3 regions of the Streptomyces sp. NBC_01224 genome follow, and region 1 is predicted to be linked to each of the others. Evidence: riboswitches for the same ligand, from Rfam matches in the RefSeq annotation. Region 1 holds a riboswitch; each other region holds the start of a gene.
What was found. A riboswitch is a leader RNA that binds a small molecule or an ion and turns the genes downstream of it on or off. The one in region 1 is predicted to bind cobalamin.

Region 1 (5,323 bases):
ACCAGCCCCGTTCCTGGGACGCCGGACGACCGCCACCGGTAAGGATCTTGGCACCCTCGTCCTGGCCGATCCGGATGTAGTCGAGCGAGCGCCGCTGCTGGCGCTGCGCGACGAGGGGACCGAGTTCGGTGGCGGGGTCGAGCGGGTCGCCGACCTTCAACCCACCCGCCGCCGCGGCGAACGCCTCGGCCATCTCGTCATAGCGCGAGCGCGGAACGAGGATGCGGGTCTGGGCCACGCACGCCTGGCCGTTGATCATCCAGGCGAAGGGAACGATGCCCGCGACGGCCGCGTCCAGATCCGCGTCCGGGAGAATCACGGCGGCGGACTTCCCACCCAGCTCCAGCGTGACCCGCGTGAGGTTGCGGGAGGCGACCTCCATCACCCGGCGCCCCGCGGCCACGGACCCGGTGAACGACACCTTGTCGACGCCCGGATGCCCGACCAGGTACTCGCTGACCTCACGGTCGGCCGGAAGGATCGAGAGCACTCCCTCCGGCAGCCCGGCCTCGGCGGCGATCTCGGCCAGGATGTAGGCGTCCAGCGGCGATTCGGGCGAGACCTTGAGCACGGCGGAGCAGCCGGCCAGCAGCGCGGGCGCGAGCTTGGCGGCGGCGGTGAACTGCGGAACGTTCCACGGCACCACGGCCGCGACCACCCCGACCGGCTCCCGGCGCACCAGCAGCGGCCCGAGCACCCCGTCCCGCCGCTCCTCGTACGGGAAGGTGCGGGCGACGGTGATCGCCGCGTCCCACACCATCATCGCGGCGAGCGCCTGGACCATGATGCTGGACGTGTACGGGGTGCCGTTCTCCGAGCTGATGACCCGGGCGATCTCCTCGTACCGCACGGCGAACGCGTCCTTGATCCGGGTGATCACCTCGATCCGCTCATCGAGGGACGCCCGCGGCCAGGGCCCCTCGTCGAAGGCCCGCCGGGCGGCGGCGACGGCCCGGTCCACATCCCCCTCGCAGGCGTGCGGCACCCGGCCGATGACCTGTTCGGTGTGCGGGGAGATGACCTCGATGACATCCCGGCCCAGTGGATCGACCAACTCCCCGCCGATGAACAGTTTTCCGTGTTCGACAAGCTCGGTCATGGCTGCTGCCTCCCGCGGCCCGGCGCGTCAGACCGACCGGCACATGGGGGGGGCGGCGTCGCGGGGCTGTCCACGCACACCTGCGGCGTTGTCGTCAGTCAACAACGCTCCGCGTTGCCTCCCTCCTCCGCCTTGCAGCTGCACGCACCCAGCCCCGCTCCTTCTCCCACCCCCATGTGCCGGTCGGTCTTACCCGACTCATTGTCTGACTCTGTGTCAGAACTGATACCAGTTCCAGTTCCAGGAGTCCACGGCTGCGACAGCACCCGCCCGGATCACCGGCGGACCGGCCCGCGTCACCTCCGGCGCACAGCACGTACCGCGCCTGACAGATGGTCGACCGGGGCTACTACTGAAACAAGTTCTCGTTACAGTGGGCGCTACGCACCACAGCTGCACGTCGCCGAGAGAGATGGGGACCCATGACACAGGTGACCGACCACGGCGGGGGCGTGCACAGCATCAAGGTCCCCATCCCTGACAATCCGCTCGGCCACACTCTTGTGCATGTTCTCGACACCGATCGCGGGCCGGTCCTGATCGATACGGGCTGGGACGATCCGGAGGCGTGGGACACGCTCACCGACGGGCTCGCCGCCGTCGGTGTGGATATCGGCGACATCCACGGTGTGGTCATCACCCACCATCACCCGGACCACCACGGCCTCTCCGGGCAGGTGCGCGAGGCGTCCGGCGCCTGGATCGCCATGCACGCGGCGGACACCGCGATCGTGCGCCGCACCCGGCAGTCGGAACCAGGCACCTGGCTGAAGTACCTCGTGGCGAAGCTCACCGCGGTCGGTGCGCCCGAGGAGCATCTCGCGCCGTTGCGGGCCGCCGCGGCCGACGGGGGCCGGATGCGTACCCTGCCCGGGTTGCGGGCCGCGATGCCGGACCGGGAGATCGTGCCCGGTGAACTCCTGGACCTGGCAGGGCGCAAGGTGCGGGCGATCTGGACCCCCGGTCACACCCCCGGTCACGTCTGCCTCCACCTGGAGGAGCACCACCCCGCCGACCTGCCCGGCCGGGGGCGCCTCTTCTCCGGAGATCATCTGCTGCCGGGCATCAGCCCGCACATCGGGCTGTACGAGGACCCGGACGACGCGACGGTGACCGACCCTCTCGGGGACTACCTCGACTCCCTGGAGCGCATCGGCAGGCTCGGGGTCGCCGAAGTGCTGCCCGCCCATCAGTACGCGTTCGCGGATGCCGCGGGGCGTGTGCGGGAACTCCTGGACCATCACGAGGAGCGGCTGACCGGGCTGCTCGGACTGCTGGCCACCCCGCTGACACCGTGGCAGCTGGCCGAGCGGATGGAGTGGAACCGGCCCTGGGAGCAGATTCCGCCTGGATCACGGAACATCGCCGTCTCGGAGGCCGAGGCGCATCTGCGTCGGCTGGTGAAGCTGGGTCGCGCGGAGGCGGTGGCGGGGAGCGAGCCCGTGACGTACGTCGCAGTGTGAAGGCGGCCCACGCTCCAGCGGGCCGGAGGGCGGGCGGTGGCGCTCCTCCCGGCCCGGAACCGCTCCGACCGCGCCCGGTACAGTGGGCGAGTCGTCATCATGCCCGTTCAGGGGGAAGCCGGTGCAAATCCGGCACTGACCACGCAGCCGTGAACCGTCGTAGGAGACGGTGAGTCGGAATGCCCTGTCCGCGGTCGTGACCGGCTCGCACCACCGGAACCCCGGTGGTCGGCACCGTCGAGGTATACGGAGCCGGAGCCTGGTGCGTGAGCGTGCCTGTGCCCGGTTCCCCCGCAGGAGAGGCCCCGCCCGCCATGACCGTACGCCGCAGCGCAGCAACGCTCGCCGCCACCGCCACCGTGCTCTGTGCGGCCGCTGCCCCGGTCGCGGTCGCAGCGCCGTCCCCGTCGCCCTCGCCGTCCGCCGCACTGCCTGCCGGGCTGTACGGGACGAAGGACCCCACGTACGACGGTGTCTGGCGGCAGTCGCTGGCCTTCCTCGCTCAGCGGGTCGAGGGCGTCACGCCCGCCACGAAGTCGGTGGACTGGCTGATCGCCCAGCAGTGCGGCAACGGCGCCTACGCCGCGTACCGGCCCGACGTCTCCCAGCCGTGCACCGAGAAGACCATGCTGGACACCAATGCCACCGCGGCCGCCGTCCAGGCGCTCGTCGAGGTGGGCGGGCACCGGGACACCGTGAACAACTCGGTGCGCTGGCTGAAGTCCGTACAGAACGAGGACGGCGGCTGGGGCTACACCGCGGGCGGGGCCAGTGACGCCAACTCCACCTCGCTGGTGATCGGCGCCCTTGCCCGGCAGGGCCAGCGGATCGCGGACATCACGACCCCGGGCGGCAAGACCCCCTACGACGCACTGCTGGGGCTCGCGATCCCGTGCGACAGCAAGGACGGCGGCGCCTTCGCCTACCAGCCCGACAAGGCCGGGAAGCTCGCCGCCAACGCTGACGCCACCGCGGCCGCCGTGCTCGGCACGATGGGCAAGGCCCTGGCCGTCGGGAACAACGCCGCGGTCAAGGCGCCCAGCTGCCACCCGGGGTCCGGTCTCACGCCCGAGCAGGCCGCGCAGAACGGCGCCCACTTCCTCGCAGACGCCCTCGCGACCAGCGGTCATCTCAACCTGGCGCCGATGCCCGGCGCCACCGACTCCACCCCGCAGCCCGACTTCGGCAATACCGCGGACGCGGTCGTCGCACTGTCGGCCGCGGGCCACCAGGACAAGGCGGCCAAGGCCGTGGCCTGGCTGAAGAAGAACTCCGGGGCCTGGGCCGAGCAGAACGGTCCCGCCGCCTACGCGCAGCTCGCCCTCGCCGCGCACGCGACCGGCGCCGACGCCCGCGACTTCGGCGGCGTCGACCTGGTCGACAAGCTGAACGCGACCGGTCCCGCCCCCGCGGCCATCACGACGCCCGACCCGTCCGCCGACACCGGGTACGTGGCCACGGAGAAGGACCAGGTCCACAGCGGGGACGACGTGATCGGCGGCGTGTGGTGGTACGTCGGCATCGGCCTCGTCGTCGGTGCGGGCGCCGGCTTCCTGATCAGCGGCCGCCGGAAGAACCAGCAGCTGTGAGGCGGGTGGGAAGGGCCGCCGCTCTCCTGGCGGTCCTGGGCGCCGTCCTGGCCGTGCTCGGCGCGGGGACGGCTCAGGCGGCCGGGTACCGGTACTGGTCGTTCTGGGAGGGCTCCGGCACCGGCTGGACGTACGCCACCCAGGGCCCGTCCCTGGTCCGGCCGGACGACGGCGCGGTGCAGGGCTTCCGGTTCTCCGTGAGCGAGGACTCCCAGGACTCGGCGAAGCCGCGCCGTTCCCCCGGTTTCGCGAAGATCTGCGCGGACACCCCGGCCGAGGACGGCACCAAGCGGGTCGCGCTGGTCATCGACCCGGGCACGGCGGCGGACGCCCCGACCGGCCAGACTCCGCCCTCGCTGCGCACCGCGTGCGCACGGGTCGCCCCGGACGCGAGCACCGCGGAGGCGCTCGCCTCGGTGGCCAAACCGCTGCGCTACAACAGCGACGCGCTGCTCTGTGCCATATCCGACTATCCGGGCTCGGGCTGCGGTGAACAGGTCTCGGGCAACGGTCACGAGGCGCCTGCCGCGTCCGCATCCGCGTCCCCGGCCGATTCCGCCGCCGGCTCGGGGGACTCCGGTGGCTCCGGTGGCGGACCGTCCGCCGGGGTGCTGGTCGGGGTCGGCGCCGTTGTTCTCCTCGGCATAGCCGCAGTCGTGCAGGCCCGCCGCCGCCGCGGATGACCGCCTCGACCACCGGCCCGGTCCGGCTGCGCCGCCCGCTGCGCGCCCCCGGGGCGACCCGGAGCAACGCCCTGCCCGCCGGGGCCTGGTGGCTGTGGGCGCTCGGCCTCGCCACCGCCGCGTCCCGGACCACCAATCCGCTGCTGCTCGGCCTGTTGGTGGGGGTGGCGGGCTATGTGGTCGCGGCGCGCCGTACGGATGCGCCATGGGCCCGTTCGTACGGGGCGTTCATCAGGATCGGGCTGTTCGTCGTCGGTGTGCGGCTGGTCTTCTCCGTCTTTCTCGGTTCGCCGATCCCCGGTACGCATCCCGTGTTCACACTCCCCGAGGTGCCGCTGCCCGACTGGGCGAAGGGCGTCAGGATCGGTGGCCGGGTCACCGCCGAGCAGCTGGTCTTCGCGCTGTACGACGGGGCGAAACTGGCCACCCTGCTGATCTGCGTCGGTGCGGCGAACTCGCTCGCCAACCCGGCCCGGCTGCTGAAGTCGC
Region 2 (5,323 bases), 610 kb from region 1:
ACGAGGTTTCCGGGGCCGCCCTCCACGAGGTAGCGCAGCGCCTCGGCGACGACACCGGCGGGTACGGACGACTCGGCCATCAGCTCCGCGTCCGGCACGGCCTCGCCGCCCAGCAGCACGGTGGGGATGCCGGATGCCTTGAGGACGGCCAGCCCGTCCTCCCAGGCGCGCTTGCCGCCGAGAAGGCGGACGACGGCGACGGAGGAACCCTCGATCAGTGCGGGGAGTTCCTCGTGGACGTCGACGCGGGTGGGGTTGCCGATCCGGTACGGCGCGCCGGAGGCGCGGGCGGCGAGGAGGTCCGTGTCGGCGGTCGACAGCAACAGCACGGTGCTCATAGGGGCGTTCATGCGCGTGCTCCAGGTGCTCCGGGGGCGATGAAGGGAAGTCCTGACGGCGCACCCGACTCGATGAGCCGCAGCAGCGCGTCGGTGTCCGCGTGTTCTTCGATGAGGTCGCCGAGGCGGTCGAGCTGTTCCTCGCGCAGCGCGGCGAAGCCGGTGTCGGGGGCGGGGACGAAGCGCCGGCCGGCGGCCCGCGCGACCTCGCTCAGGAAGCGGCGGCGGAATTCGTCGCTCTCCAGCGAGCCGTGCCAGTGGGTGCCCCACACGGCGCCGACCCGGCAGCCGTCCAGGAATGGTTCGCCGCCGCTTACATCGGCGACGCCATGGTGGATCTCGTACCCCTCGACGGGGGCGCCGAGCGCCTCGCCGGCGGGGCGGGCGAGGGTTTTCTCGCGGTCGAAGCGGATGCGTACGGGCAGCAGGCCGAGGCCGTCGATGTGCCCGGCCCTCGACTCGACGTCGTCCTCGATGTGTTCACCGAGGAGCTGGAAGCCGCCGCAGATGCCGAGGACCGGCCGGTCCTCGGCTCCACGCCGCACCAGGGCGTCGGCGAGGCCGCGCTCGCGCAGCCAGGCCAGCGCGTTCACGGTGCCGCGGGTGCCCGGCACGATGACGAGGTCGGCGTCGGCCAGCTCCTCGGCGCGGTCCACGAACCGGACGACGACGCCCGGTTCGGCGGCCAGTGCGTCCACATCGGTGAAGTTCGACATCAGGGGTACGGCGCACACCGCGACGCGCAGCACGTCGTCGCCGTGCGGCGGCGCGACGACCGATTCGCGTACGGCTCCGCGCAGCGAGACCCTCAGCCCGTCCTCCTCGTCGATGCCGAGTCCGTGGGCGAAGGGCAGCACCCCGTAGGTCTGCCGCCCGGTGATCCCGCGCAGCATCTCCAGGCCGGGCTCCAGCAGCGACACGTCGCCACGGAACTTGTTGACGAGGTAGCCGGCGATCAGCGACTGGTCCTCGGCGTCGAGCAGCGCCGTCGTACCGAAGAACGAGGCGAAGACGCCACCGCGGTCGATGTCGCCGACGACCACCACCGGGAAGCGTGCCGCCCGCGCGATGCCCATGTTCACGATGTCCGTGCGCCGCAGATTGATCTCGGCCGGACTGCCCGCCCCCTCGCAGATCACTGCGTCATACGTGCCCCGAAGCTGCTCCAGACAGTCCACGACCGTGCCGAGAAGCGCTTCCTGCCTGCCTCCGTGGTAGCCGCGTGCGCTCATCTCGCCCACCGGTCTGCCCATCAGGACGACCTGGCTGGAGCGGTCGCTGCCGGGTTTGAGCAGGACCGGGTTCATCAGCGCGGTCGGCTCCACCCGGGCCGCCTGGGCCTGCATGGCCTGGGCGCGCCCGATCTCGGCACCCTCGCGGGTGACGAACGAGTTCAGCGACATGTTCTGCGCCTTGAAGGGCGCCACCTTCACGCCCCGGCGTACGAGCCAACGGCAGATGCCTGCCGTGACGACGCTCTTGCCCGCGTCCGAGGTGGTTCCGGCGACCAGCAGCCCGCCGCTCATGTCCGTCTCCGTCCTGCGATCCGACGTCCTGTGACCTGAAGTCCCGTGACCTGAAGTCCCGTGACCTGAAGTCCTGCGGACCGAAGTCCTGCGGACCGAAGTCCTGCGGACCGAAGTCCTGCGATCCGTCGTGCGGCGAGGCCCGCACCCAGTCGTCCCGCCACACACACGCCGAGGGCCAGCGCACTCACCCGGCGCGACAGCCGTACCGCGCGTTCGATGTCCTCGGTCTCCACCGCCCGGCCCGCCTCCCCGTTGAGGACGGGGCGGTGTTCGACCCGGCCGCCGTACGCGAGAGTCCCGCCGAGCCGTACGCCGAGCGCACCCGCGAACGAGGCCTCCACCGGGCCCGCGTTGGGGCTCGGGTGCTTCGCCGCGTCGGCCCGCCACGCCCGTACGGCTCCACGCGGCCGCCCCCCGGCGGCCACGGCGAGCAGGGCTGTGAGCCGGGCACCGGGCCAGCCCGCGAGGTCGTCGAGGCGGGCCGAGGCCCAGCCGTAGCGCCGGTGGCGGGGCGACTTGTGGCCGACCATGGCGTCGAGGGTGTTGGCGGCCCGGAATCCGACGAGCCCGGGCACACCGGCCAGCGCACCCCACACCAGGGCGCCGACCACGGCGTCCGAGGTGTTCTCGGCCACGGACTCCACCACGGCGCGGGCGATCTGCGGTCCGTCGAGGGAGTACGGGTCGCGCCCGCACAGATGCGGCAGACGCTCGCGGGCCGACTCGATGTCACCGGCCGCCAGGGCGCCGCCGATCGCCCGGGCCTCACGCCCCAGGGACGTACCGCCGACGACGGACCAGGTGGCGGCCGCGGTCAGCGCGACGGAGGCGACGGGGTGGCTGCGTACGGCACGGGTGATCAGCGCCGCACCACCCGCGGCGCCTCCGGCGCACACGAGCATGTGCAGCGCGCCCCACCCGCGGTGGTCGCGCCACAGACGCCGCTCGACGCCCGCTGCGGCCCGCCCGAAGGCGGCGACCGGATGTCCCCTGCGGGGGTCACCGAGCAGCAGATCGCCGATCAGACCGGCCGTGGCGCCGTACGCGAAAATGCGGTCGGCACGCACGGCTCAACCGGCCGATACGCCTCGAAGGACCTTCGTACAGGCGGCTCTCGTCGAGAGCGCCACAGCAACGGACGCACGGCAGCCAGGCATGGCGATATGTCCTCACTCAGGGTCCGCGCCCTGGTTCGACGTGACCGGCGACGAGAGTCTCCTGGCTCCCGGATCCGCAGTTCCCCCGGCCTTCCAACCCGCTCGCGCGTGCCGTGACTTCCGGTGTGGGGGACTGCTCCCCGGTGACAGTGGCGGGACCGCGCCGGATTCGCACCGGCTTCCTCTGCTGTCGCCGTAATTGGCTCCGGCAGTCCACCACGCTCCGCGAACGCCCGTCAACTTGCCGTTGACCTGCGACGGTGCAGTGTGCTGAGCCCCACATCGGACCGGGCACACCACAACGGGCCGGACACACGAGGTGTGTCCGGCCCGACGGGGGAGTGCGCGGAGGAGGGCTCAGGCGACGATCAGATAGATCCCGTACGCGACCGCCGCAGCGCACAGCGCGAAGCAGACGTAAGCGCCGACGCGGGCCAGCAGGAGCGAGCCTCCGGAGCCGCCCTGCGCCGCCGGTTCGGGCTGCTTGGAGAGACCGACGATGCCCAGGGTGAAGAAACCCACCAGCGCGACGGTGACGACGAGGGAGACGCCGAAGACGGAGCCGAGGGCTGCCCAGTCGATGTTCATGCTGAATCCTTAGACGGCCTGCCTAGGCGGCTGGCCTAGACGGTGGCGGGTCGCGCCGGGTCCTGGGTGGTTCCGGCCGGAGCCGGAATGGTGGTCTTGAGGTCCTGGGCCGCTGCCTGGGCCGTGGTGAGCGGCGGGCTGACGGCGGCGATGGCCGTGGTGACGACGCCCGCGGGCTCGGCGTCGCCGCCCGTCGGCGCGACATCGCCGTGGCCGACCGGCTTGCGGCGCGATACCAGCCAGATCGCCCCGGAGCCCACGACCAGCAGCGCCGCGACGACCACGACACCCCAGGTGCCCTGCTTGGTGAGGAGTTCCGCGCCCGCGCCGACCAGGCCCGCGGCGGGCAGTGTCAGACCCCAGGCGATGAACATCCGGGTGGCGGTGGACCAGCGGACCACGCCGCCCTGGCGGCCGAGCCCCGCGCCCATCACGGCGCCGGAGCAGGACTGGGTGGTGGAGAGGGAGAAGCCGAGGTGCGAGGAGGCCAGGATGACCGTGGCCGCGCTGGTCTGGGCGGCGAAGCCCTGTGGCGGCTTGAGGTCGGTGAGGCCGCTGCCCATGGTGCGGATGATGCGCCAGCCGCCCAGGTAGGTGCCGAGTGCGATGGCCGTACCGGCACAGACGATGACCCAGACCGGCGGGTTGGAGCCGGGGTGCAGGACGCCACTGGTGACCAGGGCCAGGGTGATGATGCCCATGGTCTTCTGCGCGTCGTTGGTGCCGTGGGCGAGGGAGACCAGTCCGGCCGAGGCGATCTGGCCGGCGCGGTAGCCCTTGGCAGTGGCCTTCTCCTGGGCGTCGTTGCGGATCTTCCCGCCGATCCGGTACGTCAGCCTGGTGGCCAGCAGTGCGGCCAGACCGGCGACGATCGGGGCGGCGACCGCGGGGAGCAGCACCTTGGTGACGACGGTGCCGCCGTTGACCGACGACCAGCCCGCCGACATCACGGCTGCGCCGATCAGTCCGCCGAACAGGGCGTGCGAGGAGCTGGACGGCAGTCCGACCAGCCAGGTCAGCAGATTCCACAGGATGGCGCCGACGAGTGCCGCGAAGATGACTTCTGTCCGCAGCCCGTCCTCGTTGATGATCCCGCCGGAGATCGTCTTGGCGACCTCGACCGACAGGAACGCGCCGACGAGGTTGAGAACGGCGGACATGGCCACCGCTGTCTTCGGTCTGAGTGCACCGGTCGAGATGGTGGTCGCCATCGCGTTGGCGGTGTCGTGGAAACCGTTCGTGAAATCGAACACTAGAGCTGTCACGATCACAATCGCGAGTAGCAGCGTGATGTGTTCCATTTACCCAGGCAATCGTTCGACGTCATTGGCACGTGGACCGTAGGCAACCTGGATGAACGGAAGATGAACTGGGCAGGGCGCTGTGGTGACTCCAACCGGAGTCGGGCCGTTCCGTTTGTCCTTCGCGGGGCGGTGGGGGCCGGGCGAAGGGGCGATTCGGGCCCGATTCGCCCTCTGTCACCCCCTTTGTAAACTTCTCCGGTTTGTGACTTATCCCCCCGATCGCATGCCCGTTCGCCTCCAGGGCTGACAGGATCTCCGCATGAGCGATCAGCAACGGGATGCGATCGAACGTGCCTGGGGCGGTGTCGTCGCCACCGCCCGCAGGACGGCGGCGGACGGCCTCGTCGTCGGGACCTCGGGAAATGTGTCGGCACGGGTCGGCGGGACGGTCCTGGTCACCCCGAGCG
Region 3 (5,323 bases), 3.2 Mb from region 1:
GGAGGGGAACTGCCTGGTCTCCCTGGGCTCACGGGCTCGCCGTTTGACTCTCCAGCTCATGGGATGTCTGTCAAGTCCTTGTGTTCAGTCTCAGCGAGTGCTTCGTAGCCCTGAGAGGCAGGTGTTACAGCCGGCGCATTTTTACTTCGGCCTCGTGTAAGCCCGTAGCCGTTCCTCGCGGCTTGTCAGACAACAGCTCGCACAGCGGACCGCCTCCGCGCTCGTGTAGTACAGACAGCAGGTGTTGCGCAGATAGACCAGCCGTTCCGGGCCGTCCGGCACCCGTCGGACCCGTACTACCTCGCCCAGCGTTTCGAGTCCGCCGGATGCGGTGTCCACGAAATGCCGCCAGCGGGCGGCCAGCAGATCCACCTGGGTGCCGTACGCGCACAGCGCCGTGGCGCAGCCATGGGCAATCCCTCCGCTCAACTGTCTGGCCCCGGCGCGGGTACGACGGTGCAGCGCATCGGCGATGGGCAGCAGATGCCCGTCGAGCACGGTGCGGTGCAGCAGCCGTACGGCGTCCTCCCCGGCCCGGGGCAGCAGCCGGGCCCTGCGCACCCGGACTCCGCCGATCCCGTGCGTGGCCGGGCGCACCAGGACATTGCCGGACCGCATGTCCGGGACCTCGTCGTACAGCGCCCAATGGAGCACGGCGGCGGCAGTGACCCAGCCCGCGTACACCGCCATCAGGGTCAGCGCGGTCGCATGACCGGTGCGGTGGCCGCTGCCGGTGCGCTCGCTCTCCAGCAGACTGGACAACTCCACGCCCGCCGGATCGGCCAGCCGGTCGGCTGCCAGCCACAGCCCTGCTTCGCTCGCAGGCGGTTCGCCTTCGGTGACCTGCCAGCGTGGTCCGTGCGGCAAGGGTGTCCAGACGGGGGAAGTCTTGCCGCTCATGACAGCGGGAGGTAGACGACATTGGGGGAGCCGGTGACCGGGTGGACGCCGACCCGGGATCGTATCCCGTAGACCTCGGCCAGCAGTTCTTCCGTCAGTACCGCGTGCGGGGAGCCGGATGCCACCAGTCGTCCGGCGCTGAGGACGAACAGCCGGTCGCAGTAGGAAGCGGCCAGGTTGAGGTCGTGCAGCACCAGAAGATTGGTGGTGCCCAGCGTTCTCACCAGGCCGAGGATCTCCAGCTGGTAGCGGATGTCCAGATGGTTCGTGGGTTCGTCGAGCGCCATCAGCCCCGGTTCCTGGACCAGGGCGCGGGCGATCAGGGCCCGTTGCCGTTCCCCGCCGGACAGCTCTTCGAACCGTCGGTCGGCCAGGGGCGCCGCGCCGACGCGCCGCAGCGACTCGTCGATGTGGCGGGCGTCGTCGGCGTCGTCCTGCTCCCAGAACCGTTTGTGTGGGCTTCGGCCCATCGCCACGACCTGGCGTACGGTCAGGCCGAAGGTGCCGGGGCTGTCCTGCGGTACGACGGCCACGCGGCGGGCCCGTTCCTTCACACCGAGGGCCGCGGCGTCCGCTCCGTCCAGCAGGATTCGACCCGCTGCGGGGCGCAGGGCACCGTAGACGCAGCGCAGGAAGGTGGTCTTGCCGCTGCCGTTCGGCCCGACCAGGCCGACCGTCTCGCCGGGGGCGGCGTCCAGCGTGACCGCGTCGAGTAGGGTACGGCCGGCCACCTCGTAGCTGATTCCATCGGCGGCGAGCGCCGTCGGGGACGGTGCCGGGCTCATCCGGTGATCCCTTCGGTACGGCTGGAGCGGCGCAGCAGCCAGAGGAAGAACGGGCCGCCCACCAGGGCAGTGATCACCCCGGCGGGAATCTCTTCGGGGGCTGCCACGGTCCGCGCCAGCAGATCGGCCAGCAGCAGGAAGGCGGCCCCGCCGAGCGCGGCCACGGGCAGCAGTCTGCGGTGGGACGCGCCGACGATCATTCGGGCGGCGTGCGGAATCATCAGGCCGACGAAGCCGATCGCCCCGCTGTAGGCGACCAGCACGCCGATGATCAGTGACACCAGCACGAAGACCCCGCCCCGGAAGCGCCCGGGGTCCAGGCCGAGGCTGCGGGCCCCATCCTCCCCGGTCAGCAGCAGATCCAGCGGACGGGCCAGGCTGATCAGGAGTACGGCCCCGAAGCCCAATACCGAGGCAGGCAGCGCCAGTTGGTCCCAACGGGCGCCACCCAGGCCGCCCAGCGTCCAGAACAGAATCGCCCGCACATGCTCGGCCCGCGAGGACAGCACCAGGATCAGGCTGGTGAACGCGGACAGCACGTACTGGATCGCCACCCCGGCCAGAATCAGCCGGCCCGTAGTCATGGTGCCGCCGCGCCGGGCCATCGCGTAGACGGCGACCAGCGCAGCCATGGACCCGGCGAACGCGGCAATGGGCAGGGCCACGTCGGTGGCCGCCCCGGCGCCGACCCCCAGCACGACGACCACGGCAGCGCCCGCTGATGCCCCGGACGAGGCGCCCAGCAGAAACGGATCGGCCAACGGGTTGCGCACCAGCGCCTGGAGCACCGTTCCCGACAGGGCCAGCCCGGCGCCGACGACGGCCCCGAGCAGCACCCTGGGCAGTCGTACCTCCCACACGATCGTCGGGTACGCACCAGTGCGTTCACCACCCAGGACCGTACTCAGTACCTCGCCCGGCGGAATCCGTACGGGGCCGAGCGCCAGACCGGCCACCGCCGCCGCGAGCAGCAGCACCGTGAGAACGCCGATCACGACGGGGGTCGAGCGGAGGACGGACTTCGGACCGGGGCGGGCGGACTCCGCGCTCACGGAGTGCCGGGGTGCAGCTGCCCGGCCAGGTCCTGCACGGCGTCGGCGACCCGGACACCGAGCACGGCCGAGGACAGCGGGAGTACCGCGAACTTCTTGTTCTTGACCGCCGGCACGTCCGCGAGCGCCGGATCGTTCAGCAGCCGCTTTTTCTTGGCCGCCACCGTGGTGCCTCCGTAGTCGTAGATCACGACCACCTCGGGCTTGCGCTTGATGACCTGCTCCCAGGAGACGTCGCCGAAGGTGGCGTCGAGATCCGCGAAGACGTTCCTGCCCCCGGCGAGCCGGACGATCTCGTTGCCGATGCCCTTACCGCCAGCGGTGAACGCAGAGCTGTCGCCGGAGTCGTACACGAACACCGAGGGACGCGAGGAGCCCTTGAGATCTGCCTCGACCGCCGCGATCTTCTGTCGCTCCTCGGCAAGCAGCTTCTTGCCGCGCTCCGGTACGCCGAAGATCCTGGCGACTTGGGTGATCTCGGTGGCGAGCTGATCGATACCGACCTTGCCCTTGGTGCAGTTCTCGATGTTCAGCCGGGTGTTGATGCCGTCCTTCTGGAGCCCCGCCCGGTCCTGGCCCTTGGTCATGTCGAAAGCGCTGTTGTACCCGCCGTAGACGAAGTCGGGGTTGGCGCCGAGCAGCACTTCCTTGGAGGGGTACTCCTTCGCGAGCACCTTGGTCCTGGCATATGCGGACCGGTACTTCGGCAGGATTCTGTCGTCCAGGTAGGCCGTCCCGGCCAGCCGGTCCTGAAGCCCGAGGGCCAGCATGATCTCGGTGACGTGCTGGTTCATGGTGACGACCCGCTTCGGCGGGGCGTCGAAGGTCGCCTTCGTACCGCAGTTGGTGACCGTGTAGGGAAAACCGTCGACGGCCGGTGCGGCCTCTGCCTTGCCCACACCGCCCGTTCCGGAGCCGCAGCCGGTGAGCGGCAGCAGAAGCAGGGGTATGAGCGCGAGTGGTACACGGCGTATCGGGGGCATGGCCGAGCCTTTCCGGGGGATGTCCTCGTCCCCTGGGTCGTACGAGAAGGCGGCGCGGCCAGTATCTGGCTTCCGGGCTGCTGCAGCCCGGTCACAGTGGCGGGACCGTACCGGATTCACACCGGTTTCCTGACGCGCGTCGCCTGAGTTTTCGGAGGCCATTCTGTCAGACCGCGTATTCCGGCAGGGTGGCTTTGCACACGACGCGCGCAGCAGTTGTTCACAGCTACGGGAGACACTCGCAGAGCGGCGAGGTCGATGTGAGCTGCCCTGAGGGCCCGGCTTCGTGTCCGGTCAGTCGGTCGGGGGCGGGCCGTGTGCAAGGACCAGTCGCCGGTGTATTCGTCCAAGTTGATCCGCAGGGGCTCCAAGGTGTCGGTGTCGTGGACATCGGCCCGGATGATGCGGCCGGTGAAGTTCCCCCCTGGTCTTGGACAGCGGTTGCTTACGCTGCGGGGGTGAAGTCGTGCTGCAGCCTGGCTCGGGTTTCGAGTGGGGTGAGGTACCCGAACTCGGGGTGCTTGCGGAGCCTGGTGCGGTTGTACTCGACCTCGATGAAGCGGAAGATGTCAGCGCGGGCCGCCTCGCGGCTCTCCCAGACGGCGGTGCCGATCTCCGCTTTCAGCAGTCCGAAGAAGCTCTCGGCTGCGGCGTTATCGTAGCATATGCCGGTTCTTCCCATGCTCTGCCTCAGGTTCAACTCCTGTAGTTCGCGGCGGAATTCGCCACTCGTGTACTCGCTTCCGCGATCGGTGTGCATGATGCAGCCACCCTGAAGGTCACCGCGGCCGGCGGCCATCCGCAGCGCGTCGGTGACCAGCTCGGCACGATGGTGTTCGGCCATCGCGTAACCGATCACCTCGCGCGTCGCCAGGTCGATGACGGTCGCGAGATACCACCAGCCGTCGATCGTCGGCAGATAGGTGATGTCACCGACGAGCTTCATGCCGGGCCGGTTAGCGGTGAAGTCGCGGCCGACCAGGTCCGGAGCCGGTGCGGCCTTGGTGTCCTGTTGCGTCAGGTGGCGGCGTCTGCGGCGGGTGATGCCGCGGATGTCGCGCTCGCGCATGATCCGCTCGACCTTCTTCCGGTTGATCGCATGTCCCTTGCGCCGCAGCGCGGCGTGCACGCGCGGGGCGCCGTAGGCACCCCGCGAGGAGGCGTGGATCTCACGGATCTCCTCGCTCAACTCGTCCTCGGCGCACTGTCGTTCGGCCGCTGTCGGCCGGGCCGCCAGCCAGGAGTAGAAGGTGGAGCGGTTGATCCCCGTGACACGGCACAGCAAAGCCACGCTGTAGCCGCCAGGGTTGGCCTCGGCGGCCTTCTCCGCGTCGATGAAACGGCACAGCGTGCCTACTTCATCGTCTCCTTCGCGAAGAAGGCCGCTGCTTTTTTCAAGATCTCGATCGTCTGCTGCTGTTCCCGGTTCTCCCTGCGCAGCCGCTGGAGCTCATCCTTCTCCGCCGTGGTCAGCGCGCCGGGCGCCCCCTCGCCGCAGTCGACCTTCGCCTGCTTCACCCAGCCGCGAAGCCCCTCCGCACTCACACCGAGTTCCCGGGCGACCTCGGTGACGTTCCGCCCTGACGACCGGACCAGTGCCACC

Region 2: another riboswitch for cobalamin. It lies ahead of OG609_RS31430 (cobalamin biosynthesis protein); the one in region 1 lies ahead of OG609_RS28690 (prenyltransferase/squalene oxidase repeat-containing protein).
Region 3: another riboswitch for cobalamin. It lies ahead of OG609_RS44170 (ABC transporter substrate-binding protein); the one in region 1 lies ahead of OG609_RS28690 (prenyltransferase/squalene oxidase repeat-containing protein).

Annotation. Positions count from the first base shown of each region.
Region 1 covers NZ_CP108529.1:6,371,890-6,377,212, reverse strand. The annotation lists gene OG609_RS28700 (aldehyde dehydrogenase) at 1-1,099, opposite strand, end outside; gene OG609_RS28695 (MBL fold metallo-hydrolase) at 1,522-2,562, shown strand; cobalamin riboswitch at 2,627-2,764, shown strand; gene OG609_RS28690 (prenyltransferase/squalene oxidase repeat-containing protein) at 2,877-4,151, shown strand; gene OG609_RS28685 (SCO2322 family protein) at 4,148-4,834, shown strand; gene OG609_RS28680 (energy-coupling factor transporter transmembrane protein EcfT) at 4,831-5,323, shown strand, end outside.
Region 2 covers NZ_CP108529.1:6,978,392-6,983,714, forward strand. The annotation lists gene cobN (cobaltochelatase subunit CobN) at 1-338, opposite strand, end outside; gene OG609_RS31425 (cobyric acid synthase) at 347-1,864, opposite strand; gene OG609_RS31430 (cobalamin biosynthesis protein) at 1,861-2,934, opposite strand; cobalamin riboswitch at 3,079-3,209, opposite strand; gene OG609_RS31435 (hypothetical protein) at 3,382-3,612, opposite strand; gene OG609_RS31440 (inorganic phosphate transporter) at 3,648-4,913, opposite strand; gene OG609_RS31445 (class II aldolase/adducin family protein) at 5,176-5,323, shown strand, end outside.
Region 3 covers NZ_CP108529.1:9,619,313-9,624,635, forward strand. The annotation lists gene OG609_RS44155 ((2Fe-2S)-binding protein) at 142-900, opposite strand; gene OG609_RS44160 (ABC transporter ATP-binding protein) at 897-1,685, opposite strand; gene OG609_RS44165 (FecCD family ABC transporter permease) at 1,682-2,737, opposite strand; gene OG609_RS44170 (ABC transporter substrate-binding protein) at 2,734-3,720, opposite strand; cobalamin riboswitch at 3,760-3,911, opposite strand; gene OG609_RS44175 (IS3 family transposase) at 4,166-5,068, opposite strand; gene OG609_RS44180 (transposase) at 5,074-5,323, opposite strand, start outside.